DNA from 3 places in the Bacillus sp. LH1 genome. Region 2 is predicted to be linked to each of the others. Evidence: predicted binding sites of a transcription regulator. Region 2 holds the regulator's gene; each other region holds the start of a gene.
The links. Region 2 encodes NrdR, which represses ribonucleotide reductase genes. Its sites were predicted from a motif close to AACACNATATATNGTGTT; they were not measured.
Positions count from the first base shown of each region.

Region 1: a site for NrdR is predicted at 1,760-1,777, ahead of ACX9TM_RS18145 (anaerobic ribonucleoside triphosphate reductase). Genes of this name have one in related genera too.
Region 3: a site for NrdR is predicted at 1,766-1,783, ahead of nrdI (class Ib ribonucleoside-diphosphate reductase assembly flavoprotein NrdI). Genes of this name have one in related genera too.

Region 1 covers NZ_CM175007.1:3,520,018-3,523,305, reverse strand. Annotated here, with positions in the region: gene ACX9TM_RS18165 (glycoside hydrolase family 18 protein) at 1-43, opposite strand, end outside; gene ACX9TM_RS18160 (acyl-CoA thioesterase) at 153-572, shown strand; gene ACX9TM_RS18155 (HesB/YadR/YfhF family protein) at 599-889, opposite strand; gene plsY (glycerol-3-phosphate 1-O-acyltransferase PlsY) at 998-1,594, opposite strand; gene ACX9TM_RS18145 (anaerobic ribonucleoside triphosphate reductase) at 1,820-3,288, shown strand, end outside.
Region 2 covers NZ_CM175007.1:4,483,996-4,487,283, forward strand. Annotated here, with positions in the region: gene ACX9TM_RS23195 (replication initiation and membrane attachment family protein) at 1-884, opposite strand, end outside; gene nrdR (transcriptional regulator NrdR) at 1,037-1,498, opposite strand; gene speD (adenosylmethionine decarboxylase) at 1,782-2,165, opposite strand; gene ACX9TM_RS23210 (glyceraldehyde-3-phosphate dehydrogenase) at 2,556-3,288, opposite strand, start outside.
Region 3 covers NZ_CM175007.1:1,371,792-1,375,079, forward strand. Annotated here, with positions in the region: gene ACX9TM_RS07195 (GNAT family N-acetyltransferase) at 1-407, opposite strand, end outside; gene ACX9TM_RS07200 (hypothetical protein) at 742-936, shown strand; gene ACX9TM_RS07205 (hypothetical protein) at 1,037-1,354, shown strand; gene nrdI (class Ib ribonucleoside-diphosphate reductase assembly flavoprotein NrdI) at 1,832-2,191, shown strand; gene nrdE (class 1b ribonucleoside-diphosphate reductase subunit alpha) at 2,178-3,288, shown strand, end outside.

The DNA.
Region 1 (3,288 bases), 960 kb from region 2:
TATATACGCTATCACCACTACGAACCGTTACAATTTGAATCATATGCTTGCTCCTTTCGGGAAAAGATTCACTATTTTTATTTTATTTTTGATGTCACTGTATTATGATTAAATGTATGCAAGGTAGCAGAAGTGAAAGAAGGCGAATACATATGTTTGTAGCAGAACATGAAGTTGAAATCCGTTATGCGGAAACAGATCAAATGGGTGTTGTTTACCATTCAAACTACTTAGTGTGGCTTGAGTTAGGTCGCACGAAACTTATACAAGATTTAGGTTTTTCATATGTTGAAATGGAGAAAGAAGGAATTATTTCTCCTGTGTTAGATTTACAAATTTCATACCGTAAAGCGATGCGTTACGGAGAAAAAGCAATCGTAAAAACATGGGTAGATACTGTGAGCCCACTTCGCGTTGTATATGGATATGAAATATATAATGGTGATGGTGAACTTTGTATTACTGCAAGTACAACGAATATTTGTGCGAAAAAAGAAGGGTTCCGCCCTGTATCATTTAAAAAGTTATATCCTGAGTGGTATGCGAAATATGAGGAAATTAAGAAAAAATAAAAAAGCGTGGCAGAAGCCACGTTTTTTTATTTTTCATAATTAAATTGTGGGAAGTCGTCACCTTCGTTAAGTGTAACAGATAAATTATGTCCATCGAAGAACCATTCATCATCGCCTTCAATAAAGAAGTTAATACCTTCTTCTTGAATTTGAACAGCAGGATGTGCAGGATCATCTTTACGAATACCTAAAGAAAGTCCTTTTTGCACAGTACTGCAACCACCGTATTGTACGAAAAAGCGTAGTGTTTCATTTGATTGTAAGTTTAATTCATTTTTATACCATTGTGCTGCTTCTTTTGTTACGGAAAGATTCATGTATAGTTCCTCCAAATTATGTTGCTTTTTCTTTAGTATAAAAAATAACGCAAAAAGACGCTATTAATATGCTTCACGTTTTCTTTTTGCGTTATGTGGGTTACGATCTTATTTTTGCTTTTTTGAAAAGTTTGCTTTTGGTTCAGTTTTATTTATAATTCGTCCGATATTTGCACGGTGTTTATAAATAACCATACCTGCTAATAAACACATCGCAATAATGAAGATTTTATCCCCGCTAACAATGGATGCAATAACAGCAACAACTGCTGTTACCATAGAAGAAAGTGATACGTATCTTGTTGTAAATAAAAGGGTGAAAAATACAACAGCCAATATTGCAAAAACAACTGGTGAATAGCATAATAGCACCCCAGCAGAAGTTGCAACTGCTTTACCACCGCGGAATTTCGCGAAGATTGGATAGACATGTCCAAGAACAGCCGCTAACCCGAACCATAGTGGATGAATATCTAATCCGAAAATCATTGGTAGACTTGTTGCTAATGTCCCTTTTAAAATGTCAGCAATTGTAACGGTAAAACCTGCTTTTTTCCCTAATGTGCGGAATGTGTTTGTTCCGCCTAGATTACCGCTCCCGTGCTCACGAATATCGATTCCGTAGCCGATTTTTCCAACAACTAGTGCAAATGGAATCGAGCCAAGTAAGTAGGCAACGATAAATAAAAGATATGTAGTAACCATAAGTTCAGTCTCCTTTATTCAAATGTGTTGATAAAGGGTAAAAAGAGTTTTTCCCGTATATTGTACCATACATTTGTAAAGAGCACATTTCTTTTTTGTAAATGAAAAATTCATTATTTCGTGAAAAAAATTTCACAGTAATGTTACATTTCTCACAGAAACAGTAAGACTATATGTAGTAACATTTTAATCAAAAGATAACAACATATTGGTGGAGGGTTATAAATGTTACAAAATAATACACGTGGAGAAGAATTAATGAAAGTGTTTGAGACAATAGTCCACGGCAATGAACAAGATTTGATGCAAGAAAATGCAAATGTAGACGGCCGCTCTCCAATGGGCGTAATGGGAACGTTCGCATCTGAGAGTGCAAAATATTATGCTGTTGAGAATTTATTGTCAGATCAAGTGAAAAAAGCGATAAATGAAAATATATTATATCCACATGATTTAGATTTTTATGCAACAGGAACGACGACTTGTTCACAAATTCCGTTAGCGCAAATGCTTGCTAACGGTTTTCATACTGGACATGGACATATGAGACAACCGCAAGACATTAAAAGTGCATTGGCTCTTTCGTCTATTATTTTTCAAGCGAATCAAAATATGCAGCATGGTGGTCAATCGTTTGCACTCTTTGATATTGATTTAGCACCTTATGTACGAAAAACAATTGAGAGACATAAAAAACGATTACAATCATATCCGCTTACGAAAGAACAAATAGAAGAATTTGCATGGAAAGAAACGGAAAATGATACGTATCAAGCGTGTGAGGCTTTCGTTCATAATTCGAATAGTATGCATAGTAGGGGCGGAGGACAAGTACCGTTTATTTCTATTAATTATGGAACAGATACATCAAAAGAAGGAAGAATGTTAATTAAACAACTTTTAAAAGCGACACAAGCTGGACTTGGTAAAGGAGAGACACCGATTTTTCCGATTCAAATTTTCAAGATGAAAAAAGGTGTGAATTTTGAAGAAAGTGATCCGAACTACGATTTATTTGAATTAGCATTAGAGACAACCGCAGAGCGATTATTCCCTAACTTTTCATTTTTAGATGCTCCGTTTAATGCAGTGCATTATGATGGAAGACCAGAAAGTGAAGTATGTTACATGGGATGTCGTACCCGTGTTATGTCTAATATACATGGAGAAGAAACAGCGATTGGTAGAGGGAATTTATCATTTACGTCTATTAATTTAGTGAAATTAGCGTTAATTAGTGGTTCAAAAGAAGCGTTTTTTGAAGCGCTAAACTATTATTTAGATTTAGGAATTAAGCAGCTATTAGAAAGATATGCGTATCAATGTACGAAGCGAGCAAGAGATTTTCAGTTTTTATATTCACAAGGTGTATGGCGTGGTGGAGAAACGTTGCAGCCTGAAGACTCCGTAGCCTCGATTTTAAAACAAGGGACGTTAAGTATTGGTTTTATCGGTCTTGCGGAATGTTTAGTAGCTTTAACAGGAAAGCATCATGGGGAAGATGAAGAATCATGGAAACTTGGGTATGAAATTATTTCCTTTATGAGAGATAGAATGGATAAAGCGACAGAAGAACATCAACTGAATTTCTCAGTAATTGCAACTCCAGCAGAAGGATTATCAGGGAAGTTTGTGAAAAAAGATAGAAAAGAATTTGGCGTGATTAGCGGCATAACGAACCATAATTACTATAC
Region 2 (3,288 bases):
ATCGTACGTGCAACATGAGGCTGTACTCTTTCACTTAATACCGGTAATGCTTGACCATTTTCAAATTGATACCAATCGCGCGCTCCTTTTCTAAGCCTTTCCATATCAATTGTTTGCATCTCTGTCACTGCACCAAGAACGATATTTTGCATCGATAACACATCTACACCATACACGTAAGCAAGTGTTATAACGCAGTCTCTCACTTGATCTGTAATCGCCTTTTTAGGAACAAGAGCGGACAATCCATCTACAAATAAAGAGAAATCAAAGAAATCATTCCAAACTTTCGGAGCGTCTCCCTTCTCGTTACTTGGCATAGTTGTCGTTTTTGGAATACGAAGGTCTTCTTGCGCATGCTCAAGTTGTCCTGGATTAAACGAACCAAACACATCATTGAAAGAACGCGTAACATTTTCATAAGAAGCAAAATCAAATTCTTCTTCTAAGAAATATTGCTTTACTTGATTATATTTTGTCCTGCTCAATCGATTGTATAAAAAGATACTTAAAACAATATCATCAAAAAACTGCTTCGGAGATAAAGGTGGTTGCAACTCATATATGAACATTCGAATATCTTTTTCTTTCTTAATATATACCTTCAAAAGCCCAATTGCCTCTAACTTTACTCGTTCCTCATATACTTCAGGAAGTTGCATTTGCATAGTCACCATAAGGGAATGATGCGTATTCTCTTTTCCAAATACACGATCTTGCTCAAGCTCTCCCCATAGTGTCATGTATAAGCTAAAAGCTCTACTACCTATTAACGGCTGATACAACATCGTTAACACTTTTCGGTCGTAATTGTGCAGTAGTCCTTTCGCACTTACTTTATAACGATCAATCGGCAATAGCTCCATCCATGACTGTTTTTCCATTCTTGCTTTTCCTTTCTCTCATCCAATCTATCCTCTACTTCATTCTTTCTATCTTCATTATATAAATTCTTAGTGAAAAAGAGCTATTAGCTTGCGCTTCTAGCTCTCTTATCCTATTACTTACGGTATGTAAAGAGAATAAAATACAACTTCTACTCTCTTTCTTTTTGCAGTATATCTTTTAATTCTTCAATAAATACATTTAAATCTTTAAATTGACGATATACAGAAGCAAAACGTACGTAAGCAACATCATCAATATCGCGAAGTTCTTCCATAACAATTTCACCAATCATATCACTTTTCACTTCTGATATACCTAAATTACGCAGTTCACGTTCCACGCTTTGTGTTACTTCTTCTAATTGTCTTAAAGATACTGGTCTTTTTTCACACGCTTTAATTAAACCGCGTAAAATCTTTTCTTTATTAAACTCTTCTCGTGTGCCTTCTTTTTTTACAACGATAAGAGGTGACTCTTCTACCCTTTCAAAGGTCGTAAAGCGACTTAAGCAGCTTTCACACTCTCTCCTTCTTCGAATAGAGCGCCCCTCGTCTACCGGACGCGAATCTAACACTCTTGTACCATTATGAGAACAGGATGGACAACGCAATTCATTCACTCCTTTACACTATACTCTTTATTTTTCTCTACTCACTTCACCTAAAATATATATACAATATTATATAACTCATTCTAACTCTCTTACCACTTTAAGTTCCAGCGCATCACTTTATCATCTCATCCTTAAAAATAAGATGGTATATAGGGCACTACCTCATTTGCAAGAGTCCAATTTATTCAACTAACGAGTACGTTATATTTTCCCTTTTTTATAAACTAAAAAAGAGGTGCATTATACACCTCTTTACATTTTAAATCAATTATGTTCTTTTTTAAAGAGCTTTTGTTTCTCTCTGCTTAATTTCGAAGCTACCAGTGCCTCGAGGAAGCTCGATGCTCTCACGCGTTTTCGCGTTTAAACCTTCTGCAATATATTCTGCAGCAACATTTGGATCAATACGATCCCCACAAGTATAAACATCAATACTTGCGTAACCGTGCTCCGGAAAGCTATGAATTGTTAAATGTGATTCTGAGATAATTACTACTCCACTTACACCTTGTGGTGCAAATTTATGGAAAGCAACCTCACGCACTTCAGCACCAGCTCTTAGTGCTGCATCCACAAATAATTGTTCAATATACGGCATGTCATTAAGCTTGTCGAAATCGCAATCCCAAAGTTCAGCGATCACGTGACGACCCATCGTATCCATAGTATCCATTCTACAGTTCCCCCTTGTAAATTTATTCTAACTGTTCGAATTGAAAACTAATTTGCAATTTGGCTTGCTCCACTACCACGGGGGAAAGTTAGTCCAGAGAGGTCCTAACCCTTTAAGTAGTGACTACGTACCTCAGCTCTTAAGTTTACGAGTGTTAGTATACTTTGTTTATTTTCATTTTGCAACAACAGTTTTTTCGATTTTCTGTCATATTTTCCTCTTTACTTTTCCCTAAAAAAAATAAACGATTCACAAATGCAGTAATCACAACGTTTCGTGGTATGTCCACTTTTTAAAATATACTTATATAATTTTTTTCCTTTTCAGAAAAAATTAAAAAAAGAGGGCAAATATCGCCTTGCCCTCTCCTCCCTTATTCACTTAAATGTGTTGCACATTTTCTTGTTTCGCTAACTCTTCAACAACTAACGTTACAAGATCTACAACACGACGAGAGTAACCCCACTCGTTATCATACCAAGCAAGTACTTTCACTTTACGATCACCCATTACCATTGTAGATAAACCATCGATAATAGCTGAGTGTGTATTTGTATTAAAGTCGATAGATACTAAAGGCTCTTCGCTGAATTCTACAATACCTTTTAACGCACCGTTTGCAACAGTTTTGAATGCATCGTTAATAGCTTCAACTGTCACATCGCGTTTTACATCTACTACTAAATCAACAAGAGACACGTTTGGTGTTGGTACACGAAGTGCCATACCATGAAGTTTTCCGTTTAAATGTGGAAGAACTTTTGCTAGCGCTTTCGCAGCACCTGTCGTTGTCGGAATGATTGATTGTCCGCAAGCACGTGCTCTTCTTAAATCTTTATGTGGGTTATCAATATTTTTTTGGTCATTTGTATAAGCGTGAACTGTCGTCATTAAACCGTTTTCAATTCCAAACTGCTCATCTAACACCTTCACAACAGGCGCTAAACAATTTGTTGTACAAGATGCATTTGAAATAACAGTATGTTTTGTAATATCTAATTGGTCTTCGTTCACACCAACTACAATTGTTACATCTTCATTTTTACCAGGCGCTGTTAAAATAACTTTTTTCGCTCCAGCTTCAACGTGAAGAATTGCTTTTTCTTTCGAATTA
Region 3 (3,288 bases), 2.3 Mb from region 2:
TAGATTTCGGCAGCTTCAATTAATTTAGAACCGATACCTTTTCCGCCGTGTGCACTTGAAACTGATAGTGTATCAATGTAATACTCATCAAGCTCAGCTTCTTTTTCTAACGTAATTGATTCATCTTTATGTAATTTTCTTAAGTGATGTACAATTGGTGCGTCAAGCTGTGTTGCTTCACTACCGTGATAAGCGACAATAACTCCAACTGCACTCTCGTCTTGTTCATAGACAAAACAGTTTTCGTAGCTCAGACGGTTATTTTCTTTTGAGAACCATGTCTCAAGTCCTAGTAATACTTCTGCTTCATCTGTGCTACCTGTGATTTTTTCAGCAATTTCATGCAGAGCATTATACAATAAAGGAGCTATTGCCATTGCATCTGTCTTTTTTGCTTTCCGAATCATAGTATCCCTCCTAGTTCTATTTGTATATTGTAGCATAGTGGTATGGAACTTTGCATAATTGAATGCCGAAATGTTTGATATAGAGAAGTAGCTATGTTAGTATATGATATTTAGTGGACATATAGTAAAACGATATTGTTTGCGAAATAACGAAAATAAAATCATGACATAACAACGAGATAAAGTGAAACGTTAATCAGTAAGATTTTTTGTTCATTCCACGACTGATTAGTAGTCAACACCAATCGCACTACCTGCAAATAGCGGGATAAATTTACAGTTGTTGACCTATAGAATATACGATAAAATAAAATATTGCAGAGAGGTGAAATACATGGATAAAGAATTAGCAAATACAATTTTAGATCAGCTAAAAAATGGTGAAATAAAGGAGTATGTTGTTACGAAAGATGTATTTTATACGTTCAGAGAAGTTGTTGTAAATAGAGAAGACTTTAAGCATTTCATTGGTAACGCACAGCGAGGCGGGCAAGTGATTTATACATATTCAGAAACGCCACGTTCATAAAGAGGAATTTTGATCAGCAGGGCATCTCTCACTGATTAGTAGCCTTTCACCAATCGGACGTTTAATGCGGGATAAATAAAAGATAAAGGAGAGGGGAATTATGGGCGATTTTAAACAAGGCATTTTACCACATTGGGATTATATGTGGAAAGATAGAGCCGGCAATCGATTTATGGGAATGGTTATGTATCCAGAGAAACGAAAATGTTCAGCAAAAATGCTTCAGAAAATAAAAAGAGCATATGAAGAAGCAGTAGAAATTAAAGTAACTGTACAAGTTCGACATACATATCAGTACGTAGAAGGAATGATTGTATACTTTGATGAAGAGGCTCCGGTATGTACAATGATTGATAAAGATGAAAATCCGCATCATATATTTGTAAAAGATATTTTGCGCATTGAGCACTCTGAATAAACTTTTCATAAATAAATTGAAGTTCCATAATAATAATCTTTTTCTATAATAGTTATCTTTTAGTATGTAACGAGAAACGAAAGTATATGTATAATATATTTAATAAGGTAAATTTGATAAATGTAATCGTTTTTTAGAGCAGATTATAGTTTCATATCTGTTCTTTTTTGCGTGATGCTGGAGAAATATATTTCTTCAGCATCTAACGTTTTATGACAAAATATATTGTTAACTTTTTTAAAAATAAGGTTAAATTCGTTGACAACTTTTTTGAAAAGCACTTTATTGACATGAGTTTTAGAATGTTGTTTCATAGTCATTGTATTGAAAAAAAACGGCTATCATGTCGAAAAGTAAAAGTTAAAAAAAGAAAGAATTTATACATATATCTTGTGTCTTATTTTGAAACGTAATACAATATATAGAGAAATCAAGAACAACATATAGAGAATATAGATTTGAGAGGGAGGGTCGGAAATGTTAGTTGCATATGATTCTATGACAGGAAACGTGAAGCGTTTCATTCACAAATTAAATATGCCGGCCGTTCAAATTGATGAAGATCTAGTAATAGATGAAGACTTTATTCTTATTACGTATACAACAGGTTTTGGCAATGTACCAGAACGTGTTTTAGACTTTTTAGAGCGCAATAATGAAAAATTAAAAGGCGTATCTGCAAGCGGCAATCGTAACTGGGGAGACATGTTCGGTGCAAGTGCTGACAAGATTTCTACTAAATATGAAGTGCCTATTGTATCAAAATTTGAGTTATCTGGAACAAATAACGATGTAGAATATTTTAAGGAAAGGGTGCGGGAGATTGCGACACATTGAACTGAATAATGAAATCACGCAAATGCAGGACGGTTTTTATCAGCTTCATAAAGATAAAGAGGCATTAGAAGTCTTTATGGAAGAAGCTAGAGAGAATACCGTTCCTTTTAATAGCGTGGCAGAGCGAATGGAGTATATGAAAGAACATGATTACTATTACAACGTTCTGGACGAGTATAGCTTGGAGGAAGTAGAGGAAGTATATAACATCGCTTATGGTGAAAACTTCGAGTTCCAATCTTATATGGCAGCATCTAAGTTCTACAAAGATTATGCGTTAAAAACGAATGATCAAAAACAATACTTAGAAAGCTATGAAGATCGTGTAGCAATTGTTTCATTATACTTAGGACGCGGTGATGTTTCGAAGGCAAGACAATTCGCAAGCATGATTGTAAAACAAAACTACCAACCAGCGACACCAACCTTTTTAAATGCGGGAAGAAGCAGAAGAGGAGAAATGGTGTCTTGTTTCTTGTTAGAGATGGACGATAGCTTAAATTCGATCGGCTTTAACATTAATACTGCGATGCAATTATCGAAAATCGGCGGGGGAGTAGCTTTAAACTTATCTAAGCTACGCGCACGCGGTGAGCAAATTAAAGGTATCGACAACGCTGCAAGTGGCGTAGTACCTGTTATGAAATTGCTTGAAGATTCGTTTTCATATGCGAATCAGCTTGGCCAACGAAAAGGTGCCGGTGCAGTATATTTAAACATTTTCCATTGGGATATTATTGAATTCCTTGATACAAAAAAAATAAATGCCGATGAGAAGAGCCGTATTCAGTCTCTATCAATCGGAATTATCGTTCCAAGTAAGTTCTTTGAGCTTGCTGAGAAAAACGAACCTTTCCATGTTTTCGCGCCTTACACGGTGTATAAAGAATACGGAAAGCATTTAGATGACATTGATATCGATGAAATGTACGATGAATTAATGAGCAATCCGAAAGTGAAGAAGAAGCCACTAGATATTAGTGCACGTGATATGCTTATTAAAATCGCTATGATTCAGCTTGAGTCTGGTTACCCATACTTAATGTTTAAATCAAATGCAAATAATCAACATCCATTGAAGGATATTGGAACTGTGA